Regions from separate parts of the Halomonas sp. AOP13-D3-9 genome, predicted to be linked through region 2. Evidence: predicted binding sites of a transcription regulator. Region 2 holds the regulator's gene; each other region holds the start of a gene.
What was found. The regulator sigma-54, encoded in region 2, starts transcription at its own class of promoters, with help from an activator protein. The targets are predictions, from matches to a motif close to TGGCACNNNNNTTGCTNT.

Region 1 (7,773 bases), on a different contig from region 2:
CGCTTAGCGCCTTGGTAAAGCGCTGGGCCATTGCATCATCTGCATGGAGCTCTGGTGCGCCGTCTAGGCAGGCCAGCCATTGGGGATCGCGCCAGAGTGGCACGCCATCCTTACGCCAGTAGCAGGCGAGCGCCCAGCGGGGCAGTGGTTCCCCTGGGTACCACTTGCCTTGCTGTTGCTGAATAGCGCTGCCGGGGGCGTAAGCGGCCTGCAGCCGGGTTAGCAGTGCCTCAGCGCGTTCTCGTTTGTGCTCACCCAGGGCTTCGGTATTCCACTGTGGGCTCTCCATATCATCGACCGAGACAAAGGTGGGCTCGCCGCCCATGGTCAGGCGTACGTCCTGGTGGAGCAGTTCGGCATCTACCTCGTCACCCAGCGCGCAGATACGCTGCCACTGCTCATCGCTATAGGGCTTGGTGACCCGTGGATCTTCGTGGATACGCTCCACTTCCATGGTGACATCGAAAGTAACTTCACACTTATCCGAAAACCCGGTGATCGCGGCCGCACTGCCGGTCGTCGGGGTGGCGGCGAGGGGAATATGGCCTTCGCCAGCGAACAGTCCCGAGGTGGGGTCGAGCCCCACCCAGCCCGCGCCGGGTAGGAATACTTCGGTCCAGGCGTGTAGGTCGGTGAAATCTACTTCGCTCCCGCTGGGGCCATCCAGCGCTTTGACATCGGACTTGAGCTGAATGAGGTAGCCGGACACAAAGCGCGCAGCGAGGCCCAAATGGCGGAAAATTTGCACCAACAGCCAGGCGCTGTCGCGGCAGGAGCCGCTGGCGAACGTTAAGGTCTCTTCGCAGCTCTGTACGCCGGGCTCCATGCGTACCAGATAACCAATATCATCCTGCAGGCGTTGATTCAGCGCGACCAGGAAATCGACGGTGGTGGTGGGTTCGCGGGGAACAGCCTTGAGCCACTCCATCAACCGCGGCCCAGATTCCGTTATTTCCAGATAGGGGCTTAGTTCCTGGCGCAGCGCTTCGGGGTAGGCAAAGGGAATCGTTTGCGCAATGTCGTCCAAGAAGAAATCGAACGGGTTGATCACCGTCATCGGGGCGATGAGTTCGACAGCAATGGTTAACTCTTTACGCGGTTCGGGAAACACTACGCGGGCATTGAAGTTGCCGAACGGATCCTGTTGCCAGTTTAAAAAGTGGTCGTCGCCGGAGAGTTTGAGCGAGTAGGCCTCGATATGGGTGCGGCAGTGGGGCGCCGGACGCAGCCGAATAACATGGGGCGAAAGGCGCACCGGGCGGTCAAAGTGGTAGGTCGTGCGATGATACAAGGCAACGCGAATGGTCATGGGCCACCCTCAAAAGAACCGTTATCAACCGGTGGGTCGGTTGGGTTAAGGAATAACCGAACGTTTCGCAAGTATCGTTCCACTTTTACTTTTTTGCAGCCGCTATCTTAACTAAGGCGTTTAACTAAAGTGGAAATCGCTTAATGCACCAAAATGGCACTGCTTTACTGCACCGATATAGAGCATATAGTCGATTTAATTGGCTCGTGCTCCCTGTCAAGTAGCGTTTAAGTAAGCGAACGTTGAAATATCGCAAAAGATGGTACGTATTTTGCTCTCAATTGTTTGATTGTTTTGCGCGCGGCAGGCCTACACTGAGCATTGAGGAAGTTGCCGCTTCCACCCCAGCGCCAGGAGAGCGCCCATGAGCCAAGTGAATTGGAATAACTATGCGTGTCGTGATTACTACGATGAGCTGATGGCCGCACCCGGTCAGCCACGCGATTCAGCGGGTGAATTGTGCAACATGTTGGCAAGGTTTAGCGCAGAAGAGTTAGCCGAGCGGAAAACCGCCGCAGAGATCGCCATTCGTACCATGGGGATTACGTTCACCGTCTACTCTGAAGGCGCGATGATCGATCGTGCCTGGCCCTTTGATATTGTGCCGCGGATTATTCCCGCCAGCGAGTGGCGTAAAACCGAGGCAGGCCTCAAACAGCGCGTGCAGGCGCTGAATCTATTTATTGATGATCTCTACCACGATCAAAAAGTCATTAAGGACAAAGTGTTACCCGCCGAGGTGTTGGCGCAGTCGGTTAATTTTCGCCCCCAGTGTGTCGGCATTAATCCCCCTCACGGCGTGTGGGCCCACGTGTGCGGTTCAGATCTAGTGCGCGATGGGGATGGCACGCTGTATGTGTTGGAAGATAACTTACGCATTCCTTCCGGCGTCTCCTATATGTTGGAAAACCGCAACGTCACCAAGCGCGTACTGCCGGAGCTCTTTGCCTCAGGCAAAATCCTGCCTGTTGATGACTATGTGGCCAACCTCTACGACATGCTCGCTGCGATGTCGCCCCGGCCTGGGGATGATCCGCAGGTGGTGGTGCTGACGCCTGGAATCTATAACTCCGCCTACTTTGAGCACGCCTACCTTGCCCAGCAAATGGGTGTCGAGCTGGTGCAGGGCAGCGACCTGCTAGTCGATGACGATGATGTGGTGTACATGCGCACCGTGGAAGGACTGCGCCGAGTTGACGTTATCTACCGTCGCGTGGATGACGAGTTTCTCGACCCGGAAGCGTTTAATCCGGAATCCATGCTGGGAGTGGCGGGCCTAATGCGCGCTTGGCGGGCTGGGAAGGTCGCACTCGCCAATGCACCGGGTGCTGGCGTGGCGGATGACAAGGTTGTTTACGCCTTCGTGCCTGCGCTGATTCGCTACTATCTCGACCAGGAGCCGCTGTTGCCTAACGTGCCCAGCTACCTATGCATGTTCGAAGATGACCGCCGCTATGTACTTGACCATCTTGATGAATTGGTGGTGAAGCCGGCCAATGAGTCGGGGGGCTACGGCATGCTGATTGGCCCGCGCTCAACCAAAGAGACCCGCGAAGAGTTTGCCCGCTTGATTAAGGCGAACCCCCGCAACTACATGGCGCAGCCCACCCTGGCGCTGTCGACGACGCCTACGTTGGCGAATGGTTTACCACAGCCACGCCATGTGGATTTACGCCCTTTCATTCTCTCTGGGCCTGAAATCCACGTGACTACCGGTGGTCTCACCCGGGTGGCGTTAATTGAGGGTTCGTTGGTGGTGAACTCCTCTCAAGGCGGCGGCAGTAAAGATACCTGGATTGTAGAAACCGACGATAAGGCGGCAGTGGCCGCGGTGAAAGGAGCCTAACGCCATGCTGTCACGCGTTGCAGAGAACCTCTACTGGATGGCGCGCTATATTGAACGTGCGGAAGATACCGCACGTTTACTGAGCGTCAATAGTCACCTTATGCTCGATTTGCCAGGTCGTCTACCGCTGGGTTGGGCGCCGCTTATCGAAATGACTGGCAGCTTGGAAGCCTTTACCGCGCGCCATAACGACTTTGATGAACGCAACGTGGTGCACTTTTTATGCGCCGATACCGATAATGACATTTCGATTATTTCCGCTCTTGCCAGTGCCCGTGAGAACCTGAGAACCACCCGGGATGTGGTGCCCCGGGAGATTTGGGAAGAGGTTAACCAGCTCTATCTTAGCGTCGCCGACCATGCCGAAAACGGCGTGAGTCCACGCCGTCGCGATAGCTTTCTTAAAAGCGTTATTCGTGGTTGCCAGGCGTTAACGGGCCTGATTGAAGGCACGTTAAGCCATGGCCCCGCGCGTACTTTTATTGAGTTGGGCCGTCAGTTGGAACGGGCCGATATGACCACTCGCATTGTTGACGTGCGCTCCGCCAGCCTGCTGCCACAAAACCCTGAAGAGTTGCTGCCATTTGAGAACCTACAATGGATGAGCGTGCTCAAGTCACTGACTGCTTACCAGATGTATCGCCAACAGGTGCGCTTACGGGTGCGCGGGCCAGATGTGCTGCGCTTTTTGCTGCAAGACCCTAACCTGCCACGCTCGATTGCCTGCAGCCTTGAAACCCTGGGCCATGAGCTGACGCTACTGCCGCGCCAGGATCGTCCGGCGGCCACCGTCTCGCTGGTGCGCGCCGATGTAGTCGACGCCGATATTCAAGCGCTCGCCCATTCACCCAGTAAGCTGCACTTGTTTATCGATGAACTGCAGATCGGCTTTGCCGCCATCCACGATACGCTTAGCGCCACCTACTTTGTGAATGACGACAGCGTGCCCCGCGTGACGCAAACCCAGAGTCAGACTCAAAGCCAGAGCCACGCGGGGGACAACGATAACGACTAAAGCGTATAGGAATCGCTTTTTAACGGGCTGGCGGCCTGAATGATGTCATGCAGGTACGCCAGTTTTTCGCGCACCGCCGGGGCAATCACACCTGGCGCCAAATCGAGCAGTCCCATATCACGGTTGAGCTCGTTCACCGCCATGCCTACCTGGTGAAAGGCTATCAGCATGCTCTCAAGGCTGCCGTCGTACTCAACGTGGGTAATGCCCATGTGCAGTGCGGTATCCAGTACGGCGACCATATCCAAGTAATAAGCGAATGTTTCGGCAAAATCTTCCCAGGGGTGCATGGTGGCGTAGGCGGAGATGAAGCGGGTGGGCCAATCGCCGGGGGCTCCCTGCTGGTAGTAGCGCTCTAACGCTTCGGTATAGCTTGGCCGGTGGTGGTTGCCAAATACTGCGCGACACCTTTCTTCATCGCGATCCTTAACCAATACGTCCCAGTAGTAGTGGCCGATTTCATGGCGGAAGTGGCCAATCAAGGTGCGGTGGGACTCGTTCATATCGACCCGTAAACGCTCGCGCTCAACGTCGTCGGCCTCTTTGACGTTAATGGTGATATGGCCTGCCGCATGGCCGGTATACACTTTCTCCTGGTTGGCGGTAGAGCGCCATAGTCCTTGGTCAGGTAGGGCATCAGCCATAAACGAGAAACTTAACGGCACCGCAATAGCCTCCTCTTGGGTGCCGTGGGGTAGTTTCAGTAAATCAAGGGTATGAAACAGGCGCCGTTTTGCCGCCTCAAGTGCTGCCCAGCGCTCGCGGTTTCCATTAATGGTGAGATCGGGGATCATGGCGTTATAACGGCAGCAGTCGCATAGCGTATCCGCTTGGCCTTGTTCCATTACCACCATACGATTGCACACGTTCTCAACAGCGTAGTTGTGACACTTCATCAGCGCCGTATCACAACCTGGGTGGGTGCAGCGATAGCCGCCGTTATCCAAGGGGGCAACAGCAACGATATTACTGCAGGCAGGACACCAGCCGACCTCTGACTGGCAGCTAAGGCAGTGGGTGTTTTCATAGAACAGTGGATTGCCACAGCGGCAGTTGAAGGTCTGCATAGATAATTCCCTTTGTTTAAGCACGAACGCTCGCCATGTGCGATCCGCAATGCCGCGGCATGTTGATTAGGCGAAGCATAGCCAGCACGGCACCACAATGGAAAGACTAATTGACGTCCTGCTGAAGATTTTGTTTACTCATGGGATACTTGGTTGACGTTAACGTTAACTTACTGCTATACCCTGTGTACTTGCCTTACCGCGATGTGCTTTTAAAAACCGCTTTTCTATAACCATAACAACCACAATCATAAATAGGAGCAACGCTATGTCCGTTCGCGAAATTCCCATGTATATCGATGGTCAGCCTGTGCAGTCGCAAAGCCAGGAGTGGCGCGATGTGGTCAACCCCGCCACGCAAGAGGTGGTAGCGCGGGTGCCGTTCTGTACCGCTGACGAGGTGGAGCGCGCTATCAGCAGCGCTAAAGAGGCGTTTAAGGAGTGGCGTAAAGTGCCGCTGGGTAAACGCATGCGCATTATGCTCAAGCTTCAGGCACTGATTCGCGACAATACCGCAGAGTTGGCGGCGCTGATCACCGAAGAGCACGGCAAAACGCTTCCCGATGCGGAAGGGGAAGTTGGCCGGGGCTTGGAAGTGGTGGAGCACGCCTGTTCGATTACCTCGCTGCAGTTGGGTGAGCTGGCAGAAAACGCTGCCAACGAGGTGGACGTTTATACGATGCACCAACCGTTGGGGGTGGGCGCCGGTATTACCGCTTTTAATTTCCCGATTATGCTGCCGTGCTTTATGTTTCCGCTGGCGATTGCCACCGGTAACACCTTTGTTCTTAAACCATCAGAGCAAGACCCTAGCTCCACCATGCGCTTAGTGGAGCTAGCCCACGAAGCTGGCGTCCCTGCGGGTGTGCTCAATGTGGTGCACGGTGGCCCCGATGTGGCCAACCAAATTGCTGATCACCAGGATATCAGAGCGCTCTCGTTCATCGGCTCTACCCATGTGGGCTCGTTGCTGTATAACCGTGCAGCGGCGGCAGGCAAGCGTATGCAGGCGATGATGGGGGCCAAGAACCACTGCGTGGTGATGCCCGATGCTAACCGTAGCCAGGCGATCAACAACCTGCTGGGCTCAGCCTTTGGCGCGGCGGGCCAACGCTGCATGGCAAACTCTGTGGTGGTGCTGGTAGGCGAGGCGCGTGAGTGGCTGAGCGATATCGTTGATGCGGCGCGTGAAATGAAAGTCGGCCCGGGCACCCAACTCGATGCGGATTTAGGCCCGCTGGTATCACCAGCTGCTCGTGACCGCGTGCTGCGTTTAATCGATGCGGGGGAGAAAGAGGGTGCCAAACTGATGGTCGATGGGCGCAATGTTCAGGTAGAGGGCTATCCCAACGGCAACTTTGTTGGGCCGACTCTGTTTGCTGACGTAACGGCGGATATGACCATTTACCGGGAAGAGATTTTTGGTCCCGTGCTGTGCGTGGTGAGTGTTGAAACGCTGGATGAGGCGATTGCCTTTATCAATGCCAACCCTAACGGCAACGGCACCTCTATCTTTACTAACTTGGGTTGGGTAGCACGCCGCTTTGAAACCGATGTAGACGTTGGCCAAATTGGTATCAACGTACCGATTCCCGTACCAGTTGCCTATTTCAGTTTTACCGGTTCGAGGGCTTCGAAACTGGGTGATTTAGGCCCTAACGGCAAGCAGGCGATCGCGTTCTGGACACAAACCAAAACGGTGACGGCACGTTGGTTTGAGCCGGAGAACGTATCCAGCGGTATCAACAGCACCATCTCGCTGGGCTAATGAAAGCGACCTAAACTGCCGCACATCGGCCCGACTTTAAGCGGGCCGATGAATCATCCGACAGCGTAGGGCTAAAAATTATCAAACAGCGGCAGGCTCTCTTCAAGCAACTGCTCGATCGGATCAAGCTGGCTTTCGTGTAAAACTAGCAGTGACTGCCCGTGCATAAATTCATCAGCTGGCGGCACCAGAAGCGCAAACTCTCCCTCTTCAAGGTGAAACTCATGTATTTCGCGCATACCCAGCGGTGTCATGCATTGGGCGCAACGATAGTTGTCATCTTCACCGTAAATAAGGCGATGATACATTTTAAACAACGTATACAGGGCTAAACCGCCTTCAAATGCAGGCCAGCGCGCTGGGGCCTCGCGAATGTCGCTGGAGAGGTCTTGGCCCTCGGCTTCGGCGCCTGCAATCGCATCGGCTAGCGGGGCAGCAAGAATGGCGTTTTTGTCGGCAGGTAGCGGCGTGTTGTGCTTAGAGGCGTGTTCAAAATCCTGCACTGCACGTTTAAAGTCAGGCACCCCATCAAGGGGATAATCGACATGCTGGAGGTCTTCGGGTTCAAAACCGCCGTTTTCCCAGCCATGGATAACGCGGAGTGTCATTTGACCCCGTGTCATTGGGCGGGCAAGTAACATATGTAACATGATACGAATGTGCAGCTGACGCTCATCGGTATCATTTTCAAACGCTCGGTAGGGGTCAGCAAACAGCTCATTTAGACGACCGGGTGTATGTTCCTTGGCTTCGTTATGGCTCATAGCG
Region 2 (7,773 bases):
CGGCGCCGCTGCAATCACGCGAAAGCCTGCTACAGGAGATGGGGCGGGGGATTTGGGTAACTGAACTGATGGGCCAAGGTGTTAACGGTGTGACTGGCGACTACTCTCGCGGTGCCGCAGGCTTTTGGGTCGAAAACGGTAAGGTGCAGTACCCGGTCGAAGAGTTCACCATTGCCGGTAATCTAGAGCGGATGTTTGCTGGGCTAGTCGGTATCGGCGATGACACCGATACCCGTGGCAGTGTTCACACGGGTAGCTGGTTAATCGATGCCATGACGGTCGCCGGTGACTAAGTCCAAATAGCCAAGTGCGGCTACTGATCTTCCTCGAAACGGGCGTCGAACAGCGCTTGAATCGCTTCAAGTGCCTGTTCGGCGTCATCACCTTCGGCGCTGATCGTTAGCTCGGTACCGCAAGGGGCGGCGAGCATCAGCAGCGACATAATGTTGGCGGCGTCGGCAACCTGTTGCTGTTTGTAAACACGTATTTTAGCCGAGAATTGTTGGCCGCATTTGACCAGTTTTGTCGCTGCGCGCGCGTGTAGCCCGCGTTGATTGGTGAGTGTAAGTATTCGTTCTGGCACCCTGGTTCCTTTTCGCCGAGTGGTGTCATTAATGGATAGGCGCGCTTAAGAAGTCTCTTCTCGCTCGTTGTTTGGAGTAGCGCTGAGGAGAGGAGCCGCCGGCTGATCGCTTAAGGTGTAGTGCAGCCCCAGCTCACGATGGCGTAGTTGAACGTCGCCCATGCTGGTGGCCAGCCTTTCTGCCAGCTTCTCGACCATATAGACCGAGCGGTGTTGGCCACCGGTGCAGCCAATCGCGATAGTCATGTAGCTGCGTTGGCTATTCTGGTAAGCGGGTAGCCAACGCTCTAGCCAAGCCAGAATGTCGTCGCTCATGGCGTCAACAATGGGATAGCCGCTCAAAAAAGCCACAATCTCAGCGTCGCGGCCGGTGAACTGGCGTAGCGTTGGGTCCCAGTAAGGATTCGGCAGACAGCGCACGTCGAAGACCAAATCAGCGTCTAACGGAACGCCGCGTTTATAACCAAACGACTCAAGGGTCAGCGTTAGCTTATCGCGGCGCTGGTGCGCTACCTGGTCGGTAATGCGACGGCGCAAATCGTGTACCGATAAGCGTGATGTATCGATCAATAGATCGGCGAGATCGCGAATATCCTCCAGCGTCTCCTCTTCTTTGTTGATCGCCTCTTCCAGGGTCATCTCGCTATCCCGAGTCAGCGGATGGCGTCGCCGGGTAGCGGAGTAACGCTCAAGCAGGATACGGGCATCGGTGGTCAAGTAAATAACTTGAAAATCGATTTTACGCTGGCGCAACTCTTCTAACAAAGACGGTAGGCGCTCCAGCGCTCCCGGCAAATTACGGGCATCAATACTGACCGCCAAGTGAGCACGGTCACCCTGGTCGCGTAATTCGTCCACCAACGAGCCCAGCAGCATAGCGGGGAGGTTATCAATGGCATAATAGCCAAGATCTTCCAGCGCCTGTAGAGCGATAGATTTGCCTGACCCGGAGCGGCCGCTAATGATCACCAGTTGCATAGAGTCTCTCTTTGCTTTGGTCAAGCTGCGTTGAGGGTGGTGAGCAAAACATTACCTGCCATAATGAACCTTAAAACAGGTTTGAAGATCTTTACGCGGATTGCTCACGAATTTTGGCGGTAATCAGCTCAAGTAGCTCTCGCTGACTGGCTGCTTTACGCAGCTGCTGGCGTGTATCCGCATCATTCATGATGGTCGCTACTTGGCCGAGCAGAGAGAGGTGCGTGTCATCTGCCTCTTCGGGTACCAGCAGGACAAACACCAGATCTACCGGGTCACCGTCGATAGCGTCAAAATCAATCGCTTCTGAGAGTTTTAAAAAACCAGCGATAGGAGCGTTGCAGTGGGGGCTACGCGCATGAGGAATAGCCACACCGTTACCAATACCGGTACTGCCTAAGCGCTCGCGGCCGATTAAACGGCTAAACACTTCTTGGCTGTCCAGGCTGGGGATATTTTGCGCGATAAAGGTGCTGTAAAACTCCAGCACCCTTTTTTTGCTGCCCCCGGGTACGTCAAACAGAACGCGCTCCGGGGGGAGTATGGTTTCCAACGTCATTGAATTAACGCACACCTGCGCCTTGGGCGCGAGCTTGTGCTTTTTCCTTGTGTTTAACGAGTTGACGGTCGATTTTATCCGCTAGGGCGTCGATAGCGGCGTACATATCACTGTCGAGGGCTTCCGCATGTAAGTCAGCACCTGCGGCGTGCAGCGTACAAGCGGCCTGCTGGCGCTCTTTCTCCACTGATAAGGTGACTTGCACCGTGGTTATATTGTCGTAATGGCGCTCTACACGCTCAAGCTTTTCGTTGACATAGTCACGCAAGGCGTCAGTCAGTTCTACGTGATGACCAGTGATATTTACTTGCATTGACGTGCTCCTTATCCATCGGACTGTACTTCGATTGTAACCCTTTTTGCCGCGTTGCAAAGCCCTTGTCGAGAGATTCGCTGCAACGTCGACATAACCTAGCGTAAACGGCGCCGCTCACTGGAGGAGGGAATGCCCATGGCCTCACGATATTTAGCCACCGTACGCCGTGCCACTTGAATCCCCCCTTCGCCTAATAGCGTGACCAAGCGGCTGTCTGAGAGCGGCTTGCCGGGTGGCTCCTCTTGAATCAATTTCTTGAGTCGCGCGCGGATGGCGGTGCTGGAGTGACTGTCGCCATCTTGACCGCTTACCTGACTTGAGAAAAAGTACTTGAGCTCGAACACGCCCCGGGGGGTATGGATATATTTTTGCGTCGTGACCCGTGAAATCGTCGATTCGTGCATCTCCACAGCTTCGGCAATATCGGCCAGTATCAGCGGCTTCATGGCTTCTTCACCGTGCTCTAAAAAGCCAATCTGGCGGGTGATGATTTCGCGCCCCACGCGCAGCAGCGTATCGTTACGGCTCGAGAGGCTCTTAATCAGCCAGCGTGCTTCCTGGAGGTGCTCTTTGAGAAACTGGTTGTCATCGCTTTTGTCCGCACGCTTAATCAAGCTGGCGTAGTCGGGCTGAATACGCAGCCGTGGCAGGGCCTCTGGGTTGAGTTCTAAATGCCAGCCTTCGTTATCGTGGCGGACGACCAGGTCGGGGGTTACATAGCTGTCATCGGTGTCGCCGTAGGCGCTGCCTGGGCGAGGGTCGAGGCTGCGAATAAGTAGGATGACATCGGCCAGCTGTTGGTCATCGAGCCCCAGGCGGCGCTTTAGCAGACGCATGTCATCCTTGCCAAGCGCTTCAAGGAACTGCCGCACTAGGCGGCGGGCGGGAACCAGTAGCGGCGTATCATCGGGCAGGGCGGCGAGCTGCAGCATCAGGCATTCACGCAGGTCGCGGGCAAAGATGCCGGTCGGCTCAAACTGCTGGAGTTTGAGCAGAATGGTTTCCACTTCGCGCTGGCTAAGCCCGTCAACGCCCTGGGCGCGCAGGCCCTCACGGATATCGTTAAGCGGCTGGGTTAAGTAGCCGTTCGCATCGAGCGCGTCGATTAGGCTCTCTGCGACAAGCTGTTCGCGAGCGCTAAAGTCGGTCATGGCGAGTTGCCACAGTAGGTGCCCATGCAGGCTTTGTCCGGCCGCCTGACGCTCAAAGTCGGGGCCTTCGCTGCTGCTGCCGCCCTGGCTACCCATATCCTGATAGGTATCTGACCAGTCGCTATCTACCGAGAGTTCAGTGGGGATGCTTTCTGACCACTCTTCCTCTTTAGGCTCGCTGACAGCCTGCTCATCAAATTCATCTTCCTGCTCCAGCATGGGATTGGCATCTAGGGCCTGCTGAATTTCTTGACGAAGGTCCAGCGTCGAGAGTTGCAACAGCGCAATCGCCTGTTGCAACTGGGGCGTCATGGTCAGCTGTGTGCCGATACGCAGTTGGAGAGAAGCTTTCATGACCATCTGAGAACCACTCGTTAATCAGAATGCTCCACCCTAGTGCGAGTGAGTGCCCGGTGCAAGTGCAATAAGCATGCCATTGGTAGTAAAGTTGTTGCAGAGCGCTATTTACAGAACCAAAAAATAGGTTTAAGGGCAGGCGATAATTGTCGGCACAGTTGATCAGTTTAAAGGCGAAAATCAGCGCCCAGATATACGTCTCTGACCTTCTGATTATCGAGAATGGCACTGGGTGAGCCGCTGGCAATGATTTGCCCATCACCCACGATATAGGCGATATCGCAAATATCGAGGGTTTCACGCACGTTGTGATCGGTGATCAGCACGCCAATATGACGCTGCTTCAGCGCACGGATGATGGTTTTGATCTCGCCTACCGAAATAGGGTCGACGCCGGCAAAGGGCTCATCCAGTAGAATAAAGGCAGGGTCAGTGGCCAGCGAGCGGGCAATTTCTACACGCCTGCGCTCACCGCCCGAAAGGCTCATGCCAAGGTTGTCGCGAATGTGGGTGATATGAAAGTCTTCGAGTAGCGCTTCCAGGCGCTGTGCGCGTCCTGCGCGGTCAAGCTCTTTGCGCGTCTCGAGTATCGCCATAATGTTATCGGCAACCGAGAGCTTGCGAAAAATAGACGCCTCTTGGGGGAGGTAGCCAATACCCGCCGCTGCGCGCTCGTGCATCGGCGCGCGGGTTAAATCCACCGCATCGATTCCGACCTTGCCAGCATCGGATTTCACCAGCCCGACAATCATATAGAACGAGGTGGTTTTCCCTGCGCCGTTGGGGCCCAGTAGGCCAACAATACTGCCTTGGGAGATCTCTAAATTGATGTCTTTGACCACTCGACGACGCTTGTAGCTCTTCGCCAGGTGGTGGGCATACAGGGTTTTGATCGGCGCAGTGTCAGCAGTTGCCACAGCTTGGCTCCCTATTGTTCAGGCTGAATCGTCATACGAATGCGCTGGGGCTCACTGCCGTCAACGTCAGAGCGCGCTTGAATCACTTCGCGGTCAATAAAATACTCAAGGCGCCCACCGGTAAAGGTATCTTCCTGTTGGATCAGTTCGGCTTGGTCGATTAGCTCTACGCGGCGCTCGGCGACGTGGTAAATAATCCTTCGCGCCCAACCTTCCGTCGGGCCATCTTGCCCTTCGGCTTGATGGCGCAGGTAGGCGCGCTCACCGGTGGCGGTTGCCGTCGAGAGTTCACCAGCCGCGTTGCGTTCGATCTCTACCCGCTCCCCGCGCAGCCGCATCTCGCCCTGACGAATATCCACATTCCCGGTATACACGGCGGTGCCCGCCCGTTGGTCGAGATCTAAACGGTCGGCTTCGATTTCCACCGGGGCCTGTTGTGAGGTTTGGGCCAGAGCCGATAGCGGCATCGCGAGCGCAAACAGGGCGGTGTAAATAAGTGCTTTCATGACAATTCCTATTAGCGTTGCGTGGCCGGGGGGTGCGTGCCGCGCACATTATCAGTTAGCCGAACCTGGCTATTGTTAAGCCACACATCCATGCGTGAGGCACTCATTTGCTGGGGCGGTTGCTGCAGCATTACCGGTGTTGCACTCCACGCATGCTGAGTTAGGCCATCATAATGCAATAGCTCAGTATCTAGCTGCCAGCCTTCATCCGGCGCGACCAGACGAGCCGAACCTGACAGCAGCAGGGCTTGGGTAGCGGTATTGAGCGTGCCGACATCGGCGCTGGCCAGCCACTGACGGTTTTCGCTGTCGTAGAGTACGGCTTCGGGCTCTTCGGTCCAGGTTTCACTTTGCTGTGGGGTATGAATTAGGCGCGGTGTTTTTAGCGACTGCAATACCTTGCCGTTATCACCAAACAGGGTGATTTCAGCGTTTTCGAGTACATGGCCTGGCTCCTGAGCCTGCGCTTCAGGATCGATGGCAATGTCTTGAGGTCCGCCGGGGTCAAGCCATACCAGTAGAGCGCCCAGCGCGATAACCAGTCCGCCGAGCCAAAGGCGTACGTTAAGTCGCTTCAACATTTATGGTCGACCATGCAGATAGGTGTCAAGCACCGCGCCCCAGTGCCCTTGAGATTCAAGCAGCGTGTCGCAGATTTCACGCACGGCGCCGTGGCCACCCAGGCGTTCGGTGGTCCAGTCAGCGTGGGTGTGCATATAATCCGGCGCGTTAGGTACCGTAATGCCGACGCCGCAGCGCTTAATCGCCGCTAGGTCGGGTAGGTCGTCGCCGCAATAGGCCACCTGCTCCAGCTCGATATCAAGGCGCTGGCAGAGCCCGCGCAGGGTCGCCAGTTTGTCCTCACAGCCTTGATGGACATGGTCGATACCCAGGGCAGCAGCACGTTGACTTACCATCGGCGAATCGCGGCCGGTAATCAGCGCAACATGCACGCCCACGCGTTTGAGCAGCTTTAATCCATGGCCATCCTGAGTATGGAAGGCTTTGATTTCGATTCCATCGGCTTGAAAGTAGAGGCGGCCATCGGTGAGGACACCGTCAACATCGAGCGCCAATAGGCGTACGCGGCGGAGTCGATCAAGTAGCGCGGCAGGTAGGGTCATAGAGCCTCCATATCAGTGATTTTTAAAACCAGTCGGCATAGAACGGTGATGGGTTAAATAACGCCGCTAGCGAGCAGGTCGTGCATATGTAGAGCCCCAATAGGGCGCTGTTGTTCATCCACCACCGCGAGCGCGGTAATCCGGCTCTCTTCCATAATGCGTACAGCTTCGGCCGCCAGAATGTCGGGGCCGATGCGTTTGCCTGGCCGGGTCATAACGTCGTCAACGAGGACATCGCGCAGATTGTGAAACTGATCCAGCGTGCGGCGCAGATCGCCATCGGTGTAGACACCAGCGAGGCGTCCATCGCTATCCACCACACAGGTAAAGCCAAGCCCTTGCCGGGTAATCTCCAATAACGCATCGCGCAGCGGGCTGCCCAGCGCGACCTGGGGCAGACGCGCACCGTCGTGCATGAGGTCCCTAACGCGTAGCAGTAAGCGCTTGCCTAAACTGCCGCCGGGGTGGGAGAGGGCAAAATCTTCGGCGGTAAAGCCGCGTGCTTCCAGTAACGCAACCGCCAGTGCATCACCCAGGGCGAGGGCAGCGGTGGTGGAGCTGGTGGGAGCGAGGTCGAGCGGGCAAGCCTCACGCTCAACGCCACTGTTAAGATGCGCATCAGCGTGTTTGGCAAGCGTGGAGTGGGGGCGGCCGGTCATGCTCACTAACGGTGTGCCGAGGCGTTTAAGCAGCGGCAGAAGAGCAGTGACTTCGGCTGTTTCCCCTGAGTTGGATAATGCCAGCACCACATCGGCGCGGGTAATCATGCCTAGATCGCCGTGGCTGGCCTCACCAGGGTGAACGAAGAAGGCCGGCGTGCCCGTGCTGGCAAGCGTTGCTGCCAGCTTGCCAGCAATGTGCCCCGACTTGCCCATGCCGGTCACCACCACACGCCCTTGGCAGGCGAGGATCAGCTCGCAGGCGCGGTCGAAGCTTTCGTCGAGCTTAGCCTGGAGACCGCCAATGGCTGCCTGCTCAATTTGCAGCGTACGCAGTGCGCTTTCGCGTAGTAGGCTGGATGAAGCGAGAGGCTGGCGCATAGCGTTTTCTCTTAACAATTGAAAATATAAAAAGTAGTAACCGCCAAGAATAACATCTCGATACCTCTAATAGGCAGTAATTGAGGTGGAGTGCTACCGCCGTTGGCTATTGGCACATCTCCGTGTCGAGGGCAGGTTGACGCGAGGGCGCTACATTACACAGATCGCCAACGCCGATAGCCCTGTTCAGTCGGAAGGCTCGCTCCTGCATTCATCTCTTGTGTCGTTATAGTACAATGTTT
Region 3 (7,773 bases), on a different contig from region 2:
GCCATATGAGTGAGTGGTTCAGGCTTGCCGAGCAAATCCCCCTGAGCGTAGCCGATTCCTATATGGTGCAACATATCTAGCGTCGCCTGGGTCTCCACAAATTCAGCGATGGTCTCAATCCCTAGCGCCTTGCCGACGGCATGAATCGCCTCAACCATCGCCTGGTCAATCGGATCCTGATGCACATTGCGGATAAAGTTACCATCAATTTTCAAATAATCGACGGGCAACTGCTTCAAGTAGCTAAAAGAGGAGAGGCCGGTGCCGAAGTCATCCAGTGCAAAGCGGCAGCCGTACTCTTTTAGGGTGGCAATTAATTCGCTAACCCTTGAGAGTTGGGCAATAGCGGTGCTTTCGGTAATTTCAAAACACAGCGTGCCGTGGGGTAGCTCTGCTTTGGCAACTTGGCTAATAAGGTCCTGGCAAAAATCAGCATCAGAAAGCGAATCGCCCGAAAGATTGATACCCCACAGGCTATGTGACGGCAGTGCTGCGTGGCGGTTTTGATCCCCTAGCCAGGCCAGGGTGTTACGGATAACCCAGCGGTCAATGCGTACCATATAGTGATAGCGCTCCGCGGCGGGCAGAAAGCTCCCCGGCGCAATGACCTCTCCCTGCTCTTCAAGGCGGAGCAGAATTTCACGGTAGCCGGGGGCGTCAGCACAAACGGCTGTAATCGGTTGAGTAAAAAGGCGGAAGGTGTCGTTATCCAAGCCATTTTGCAAGCGCTGCACCCATTGCAGTTCACCGTGCTTCTCCAGCACAGAATGATCGTCAGGCTGATAGCAGTGAATGCGGTTACGACCGGCCTCTTTGGCGGCGTAACACGCCGCGTCAGAGGCGTGGAGTGCCTGGCTTAATTGCATGGGCTGGGCCGCGGTGAGTTCCACCAACCCAATGCTCACTCCGATACCAAAGGTGTGCCCTTGCCAGGCAAAGCGGTACTGTTCGATATCGCAGCGAAGCGATTCTGCTATCGTCATTGCTTGCTCTATGGCGCAATTAGGTAGCAGCAAAGCGAATTCATCACCGCCCAGGCGGGCGACGATATCGCTGCTGCGCACATGGTCTTTGAGTTTTAACGCCACTTGGCGTAACAGTTCGTCTCCTGCTAGGTGGCCGCAGGTGTCATTGACGATCTTGAACTGATCAAGGTCCAGATAACACAGCACATGGTGATCATCGTCGCGGTTGAGTAGTGTGGTGAGTGCGGATTCGAAGGCACGGCGATTAAGCAGGTCGGTTAGATTGTCGTGGCTGACCTGATAGCTGAGCTGTTCGGTCAACTGGCGAGTGAGGCTAACATCCTGAAAAACAACCACTGCACCTAGGGTGATGCCGCTCCGCGAACGTATCGGAGAAGCGCTGTGTTGGATGGGGGTTTGCGCGTGATTACGATTCATCAGCAGGCAGTGTTCGGTGGAGTGCACTGGCGTTAGCTGGGTGAGCACTTGTCTGGCTGGGTTGTTTAGCGGCTCACCGCTAGCCTCCTCAATTAATTGATACACCTTGTAGATGGGTTTGTCCATGGCCTCGTCGGGTAACCATCCGGTTAAGCGTGACGCTTCGGCATTAATAAACGTCACGTTGCCGCTGGCGTCGCAGGTAATCACCCCGTCACCAATAGACGCTAACGTAGTGCGCGCAAGATCGCGCTCTCGGTTTAATTGCTCCTGGAGCTGTTTGCGTTCGGTGATGTCGCGCACCATGCCCGAGCGCTCAGACGCGGAACCGCTGGCTCCTTCGCTGACTTGTATTTCCAGGTAACGCACCTGCATATCTGCGCTGCGTCGCTTAATTTCATGGCGTGCCCCAGGTGTTAAAGAGTGGGCCAGAAATAGCTGTGAGACAGGTTGGCCAATAAGCTGTTCGGCATCGACTTCGAAGAGTTGCTCTGCTCCGGGGTTAAGACTGGTGAGGGTGCCGTCTGCCTGCCAGGTAATCACCCCATCACGCAAGTTGCGCAGCATTACCCGGGTATGCCCAACGGCACGCTCCAGGGCGGCGGTGACACGATTATAGCTTGCGGCTATTTCGCCCACTTCGGTAAACGGATCAGCGTCAATGCGCTGGCGCATATCGCCCTGCTGTTCATGCTGGCGCATATGCTCAAGTAGTTGGTTGAGCTCATTGTTGGCACCATGTTCGGCGAGGTTGAGGCCCATCTTTTCTGCCTCCGGTGTGACACGAATGGGCAGGAAGCGCCGGGTAATACGAAACAGCAGCCAGGCGCTGCCAAAGCTCCAGATGCCGCACACCACAACGCCCAGCAGTTGGACGCCAAACTGAGCGGATCGAGACAGGCCGCTATCCAGCAGCGTTAAGTCAGCTACCCAGGGCAGTGCTAGGGTCCCCCAGATGCCTGCGACTAGGTGCGAGGGTATGGCACTGACCGCATCATCAATATGCTTTTTTAGCAGCCACTCGCTGGTCAACACCATCAGAACACCACCAACTGCACCCAGCCCAAATGCCGCCGATAAAGAAATCACGTGAGCGCTGGCGGTGACCGCAACCAAGCCCGCAATGGCACCATTAATGGCATACATCACGTCTGCGTAGCGCCGCGTACGCAGCCCCATCAGCATGCCTGACAGAATACCGCCGACGGCACCCAAAATAGTATTGGCTATTATGCTGGGTATTTGCGCGGTAACCGCCAGGGTGCTACCGCCGTTAAAGCCAAACCAGCCTAAAATCATAAACAGCGCGCCGAGCATGGCGAGGGGGAGGTTGCCAGAGGGAAAGGCGGTGGGTGGTTTGCCCTGGGTGAAGCGCCCAGTTCGAGGGCCAATACAGAGTACGGCTGCCAGCGCCACCCAGCCGCCCACGCTATGCACCACCGTCGAGCCCGCGAAATCAACAAACCCAAGCGACCCTAGCCAGCCCTTTGCGCCGCCCAAAAGCCCGCCCCATGCCCAGTGGCCAAATACCGGGTAGATCAGTAAGGCGATCCAGAGAGCCGTCCATGTGTAGGCTAAAAAGGGCATGCGTTCTGCCACCGCGCCCGACACAATGGTAGCGGCAGTAGCACAGAACATTGCCTGGAAAATAAAAACGGTAATCACCCAGCTACTGGAAGCTTCTAACTGCCAACCAAACAGCGTCGTACCGATTAACCCGTGGTGGGCGTCGCCAAACATGATGCCAAAGCCGACTAACCAAAAAACACTGACGGCAATGGCAAAGTCCGCTACGTTTTTCATAGCGACGTTGATGGCGTTTTTGGTGCGCGTAGTGCCCGCCTCCAGGCAGAGAAATCCGGCTTGCATGACAAATACCAGGGCAGCTGCCCAGAGCACCCAAAGTGTATCGAGCAGCGAGCTATGCAAATCTAGCGTGGCAGGCATGATGTTTTCCTTAGCAACTTTTGGTGCAAGTGCGCTTCTTTTTGGTGCTTTATGGGTTTTGCGCGGTGGGAGAAGAAACCCTTACGGCGGCGCTAGCTGAATGCCATTAAGGTTTCCTAATAGAAACTAAGCAATTGTTATGCCGCTAATAGTGAAGTCATCGTTTTTAGCGCTTATAGCAGTTTTAATTGCTGTTTATTGATATAAAAATAGCGTTTACGACTATATAAATGCGAATGAATTGGTGATATTTTTCAAATAGTTATCTATCTTCAATTATGCTTTTGAATCGGCGAAAGGGAGTGCATCAAAATGGCGCGTCAAACGGTAGTTTTGGGAGCAGGCATGGTCGGCGTCAGCATCGCCTGGCATCTGCGCCAGCGGGGGCATGAGGTCACCCTGGTGGATCGCCTTCAGCCTGGCCGTGAAACCTCGTTTGGCAATGCGGGTATCATTCAGCGTGAAGCGGTTAGGCCGTACCCTTTTCCCCGCGACGTCAAAACGCTACTTAGCGTCTTGCCTAATCGCCGGGTAGATATTCGTTATCGCACGGCGGGTATGGTTAACGCGGCTTCCCCGTTATTGCGCTACTGGATGAACTCGGCGCCGAAGACTTACCAGAAAATTGTCCCGGAATATGCTTCTCTTATTCAGCTTTCGCTAAAAACCCACGGCCCGATGATTGATGCCGCAGGCGCCGAGCACCTAGTGCGTAGACAGGGGTGGCTTGAGCTTTACCGCACTCCTGAAAAACTGGCGGCGCGGATAAAAGAGGCTGAAGAAGCGCGGCGTCTTTACGGTGTGGAGTTTGAGCAACTGGATAGGGCGGCACTTGTGGATAAAGAGCCTTCCCTGAGCGACACCATTATCGGTGCGATTCACTGGCTGGATCCCTGGACCGTTGCTGATCCCGGTGCGCTGGTTGCGGCTTACGCGGAGGCGTTTAGCAACGACGGCGGACGCATTTTGCAGGCGGACATTAAGTCAGTTAAGCAGGTGGGGGAGCGCTGGCAGGTTAATACCGCCTCTGAAACGTTAGAACCTGAAACATTAGAAGTAGATGAGGTCGTGGTGGCGCTAGGCCCATGGGCGGGAAGCTGGCTAAAAGAGCTGGGCTATCACTTTCCTACCTTTGTTAAGCGTGGCTATCACATGCACTACGCTCCTCAAGCGCCGGCGAAGCTGAATTTTTGGGTCATGGATGCAGAGGTCGGCTATTTGCTGGCACCGATGAATGCCGGGGTTCGCTTAACCACTGGCGCCGAGTTGGATCGCTTGGATGCACCTGCTGACGTTAATCAGCTGGGCGCAGCAGAGAAAGTCGCACGCAGCGTTTTCCCGCTAGGCGAGCGCCGTGATGACGCTCCTTGGAAGGGCGCGCGGCCCTGCTTGCCCGATATGAAGCCGGTAATTGGGCCTGCGCCGCGGCACCCAGGGCTATGGCTGGCCTTTGGCCATGGCCACCAAGGATTTACCTTAGGGCCTGCTACAGGTCATCTGCTGGCGGATATGATGGAAGGGCAGCCTACCGACATTGATATGGCACCCTTTCGCGCTGACAGGTTCTAGCTAGCGCTATATTCATTAATGATCAGGTGAGTTAAGCCGATAGTAATGGATACTGGTACTAGTAATAGGGAACGATATTTTTGCGCGTGATCTAATGCTTTGCTAGTTTATAAGTACCTTTGCACACCATGAGGTGGAAGTATGGATGTAGGCATCAGCAGTTCAGTTAGCGCGTCGCTTTATATGAACCAAGCGCAAACTCCTGAGCAGGCACAAATGCAGGTGTTTAAAGAAGCGCTAGATACTCAGGCGCAGCAAGTGACCGAAATCATGGCCTCTGCGGACACTGGCGCTCAGCCGGATTTAGCCAAAGAGGGCAACGTAGGTACGCAGGTTAATACCTACGCCTAGAGCCCAGTACCCATAATGGTGGACTGGCAACGGTCATGACCGTTAGTACGAAAAAAACGCTGACTTGCTCAGCGTTTTTTTTGGTCTTTTACAAGGGGGCACGTTTGCTGCCACCCGCGACAACCGCTGCCTCCAGGCGTTATAATTGACGCAATGAACATTGCTCATTGCGCGGTGGCTAATTAGCGAAAGCTGCTGATTGAGAGCTGCGCTGAGACCCTATAGTTGAAGAGGCACAATGAAAGAGACACAGCTAGCCCATGAAGCAGGGCTTAGGCGTACCTTTGCGATTATTTCGCACCCCGACGCCGGTAAGACCACCATTACCGAAAAGATGCTGCTATTTGGTAATGCTATCCAGTTAGCCGGCTCGGTGAAGAGCAAGCGTAACGATCGCCACGCAACGTCAGACTGGATGAAGATGGAGCAGGAACGGGGGATCTCGGTGACGACCTCGGTGATGCAGTTCCCCTACGGCGGTCGCATCGTCAATCTGCTGGATACCCCAGGTCACGAAGACTTCTCTGAAGATACCTACCGCACGCTCACGGCGGTTGACTCTGCCTTGATGGTCATCGACGGCGCCAAAGGCGTTGAGGACCGCACCATTAAGTTGATGGAAGTGTGCCGTCTGCGCACCACGCCGATCCTCACTTTTATCAACAAAATGGATCGCGATATCCGTGACCCTATTGAAGTGATGGATGAGGTTGAAACGGTACTCAATATCCAGTGTGCGCCGATGACCTGGCCGATTGGCATGGGGCGCCACTTTAAGGGCGTTTATCACCTCTATAACGACGTGGTTCATCTTTATACCCAAGGGCAGGGTAGCCGCATTCCCGAGGATAAGCGCATTGAGGGCTTGGATAGCCCCGAAGTAGAGGCTGTGCTGGGGGAAGAGCAGGCCGAAGAGCTGCGCATGGAAGTGGAGCTGGTGCGCGGTGCCTCCCATGAGTTTGATCTAGATGCCTATCGTCGTGGTGAGCTTTCACCGGTCTATTTCGGCACCGCGATGGGCAACTTTGGCGTGCGTGAAATGCTCGACGGTTTTGTCGAGTACGCACCACCGCCCCAGGCCCACGAAACCGATACGCGGGTAGTTACGTCTGACGATGAGCGCTTCACCGGTTTCGTGTTTAAAATCCAGGCCAACATGGATCCCAATCACCGCGACCGCATCGCTTTTTTGCGGGTCTGTTCAGGCAAGTACGAAAAGAACATGAAGATGCGCCATGTACGTATCGGCAAGGACGTTAAGATTGCCGATGCGTTGACCTTTATGGCCTCCGACCGTTCCCAGGTAGAAGAGGCCTGGCCCGGTGATATTATCGGCCTGCACAATCACGGTACGATCCAGATCGGCGATACTTTTACCGTGGGTGAGGATATGCGCTTTACCGGCATCCCCCACTTTGCGCCTGAACTCTTTAAGCGCGTGCGGCTGAAAGACCCGCTGAAAATGAAGGCGCTACAAAAGGGCTTGCAGCAGCTTTCTGAAGAGGGCGCTACCCAGGTCTTTATGCCCATGGACAACAACGACCTGATTCTCGGCGCCGTGGGTACCCTGCAGTTCGATGTGGTCGCCCACCGCCTCAAGGAGGAGTACAAGGTCGACTGCCTCTATGAAGGCGTCAACGTTCAGACCGCCCGCTGGGTCTACTGCGAAGATGCTAAAAAACTCGAAGAGTTTAAGCGTAAAGCCAGCACTAACCTGGCAATTGATGGCGGTGGCTACCTCACCTATATCGCGCCTACCCGGGTTAACTTACAGATGACCCAGGAGCGCTGGCCGGACATTCGCTTCCAGCCAACCCGCGAGCACTAACGTTTATAGGTAGGCCCCATGCTGGTTGATGCCCACTGCCATCTCGACTTTGCCCAGTTTGATAAGGATCGAACTGAGGTATGTGAGAGCGCCAAGGCAGTGGGCGTGGCGCACTTTGTGGTGCCGGGCACCACCCGTTCCCGCTGGCAGCAGGTGCTGGCGCTTGGCGCACGAGCGGACACCTCGGTATGCCTGGGCTTACACCCTTACTTTGTGGATCAGCATCAAAAGGTGGATATTGCCGCGCTGGACAACCTGCTCAGTGAGTACCCTAAGGTGGTGGCCGTGGGCGAGTGCGGTATCGATGGTCGCTTTACCGATACCCTTGAGGCCCAGTGGTACTACTTTGATGCCCAATTGAAGCTAGCCAAACAGCATGAGCTGCCGGTGGTGGTGCACTGCGTCCACGCCAACGACAAGGTCGCTAAGCGCCTTCGCCAGCTGGCGCTGCCCAAGGCAGGGCTGATTCATGCCTTCTCAGGCTCCATTGAGCAAGCGACGAAGTTTCTCGACTTGGGATTCAAGCTAGGGTTGGGTGGAGCAGTTACCTATGAGCGCGCCAAGCGGCTACGGCGAACCGCAGCGGCGCTGCCTGACGATGCCTTTGTGCTGGAAACCGACAGCCCTGATATGCCGCTTAGCGGCTATCAGGGGATGCGGAACGAACCGCGCCGA

Region 1: a site for sigma-54 is predicted at 1,570-1,587, ahead of ACT3UM_RS12520 (circularly permuted type 2 ATP-grasp protein). Genes of this name have one in related genera too.
Region 3: a site for sigma-54 is predicted at 3,478-3,495, ahead of amt (ammonium transporter). Genes of this name have one in related genera too.

Annotation. Positions count from the first base shown of each region.
Region 1 is NZ_JBQSYH010000010.1:72,152-79,924, forward strand. Features, by position in the region: gene ACT3UM_RS12515 (transglutaminase family protein) at 1-1,309, opposite strand, end outside; gene ACT3UM_RS12520 (circularly permuted type 2 ATP-grasp protein) at 1,674-3,155, shown strand; gene ACT3UM_RS12525 (alpha-E domain-containing protein) at 3,160-4,170, shown strand; gene ACT3UM_RS12530 (zinc-binding metallopeptidase family protein) at 4,167-5,237, opposite strand; gene ACT3UM_RS12535 (CoA-acylating methylmalonate-semialdehyde dehydrogenase) at 5,506-7,005, shown strand; gene ACT3UM_RS12540 (hypothetical protein) at 7,077-7,769, opposite strand.
Region 2 is NZ_JBQSYH010000005.1:268,370-276,142, forward strand. Features, by position in the region: gene pmbA (metalloprotease PmbA) at 1-293, shown strand, start outside; gene ACT3UM_RS07755 (HPr family phosphocarrier protein) at 314-583, opposite strand; gene rapZ (RNase adapter RapZ) at 629-1,561, opposite strand; gene ACT3UM_RS07765 (PTS sugar transporter subunit IIA) at 1,653-2,120, opposite strand; gene hpf (ribosome hibernation-promoting factor, HPF/YfiA family) at 2,125-2,433, opposite strand; gene ACT3UM_RS07775 (RNA polymerase factor sigma-54) at 2,532-3,947, opposite strand; gene lptB (LPS export ABC transporter ATP-binding protein) at 4,112-4,861, opposite strand; gene lptA (lipopolysaccharide transport periplasmic protein LptA) at 4,873-5,367, opposite strand; gene lptC (LPS export ABC transporter periplasmic protein LptC) at 5,379-5,948, opposite strand; gene ACT3UM_RS07795 (KdsC family phosphatase) at 5,949-6,491, opposite strand; gene ACT3UM_RS07800 (KpsF/GutQ family sugar-phosphate isomerase) at 6,545-7,531, opposite strand.
Region 3 is NZ_JBQSYH010000009.1:99,447-107,219, forward strand. Features, by position in the region: gene amt (ammonium transporter) at 1-3,350, opposite strand, end outside; gene ACT3UM_RS11625 (NAD(P)/FAD-dependent oxidoreductase) at 3,663-4,919, shown strand; gene ACT3UM_RS11630 (putative motility protein) at 5,061-5,270, shown strand; gene ACT3UM_RS11635 (peptide chain release factor 3) at 5,509-7,098, shown strand; gene ACT3UM_RS11640 (TatD family hydrolase) at 7,117-7,773, shown strand, end outside.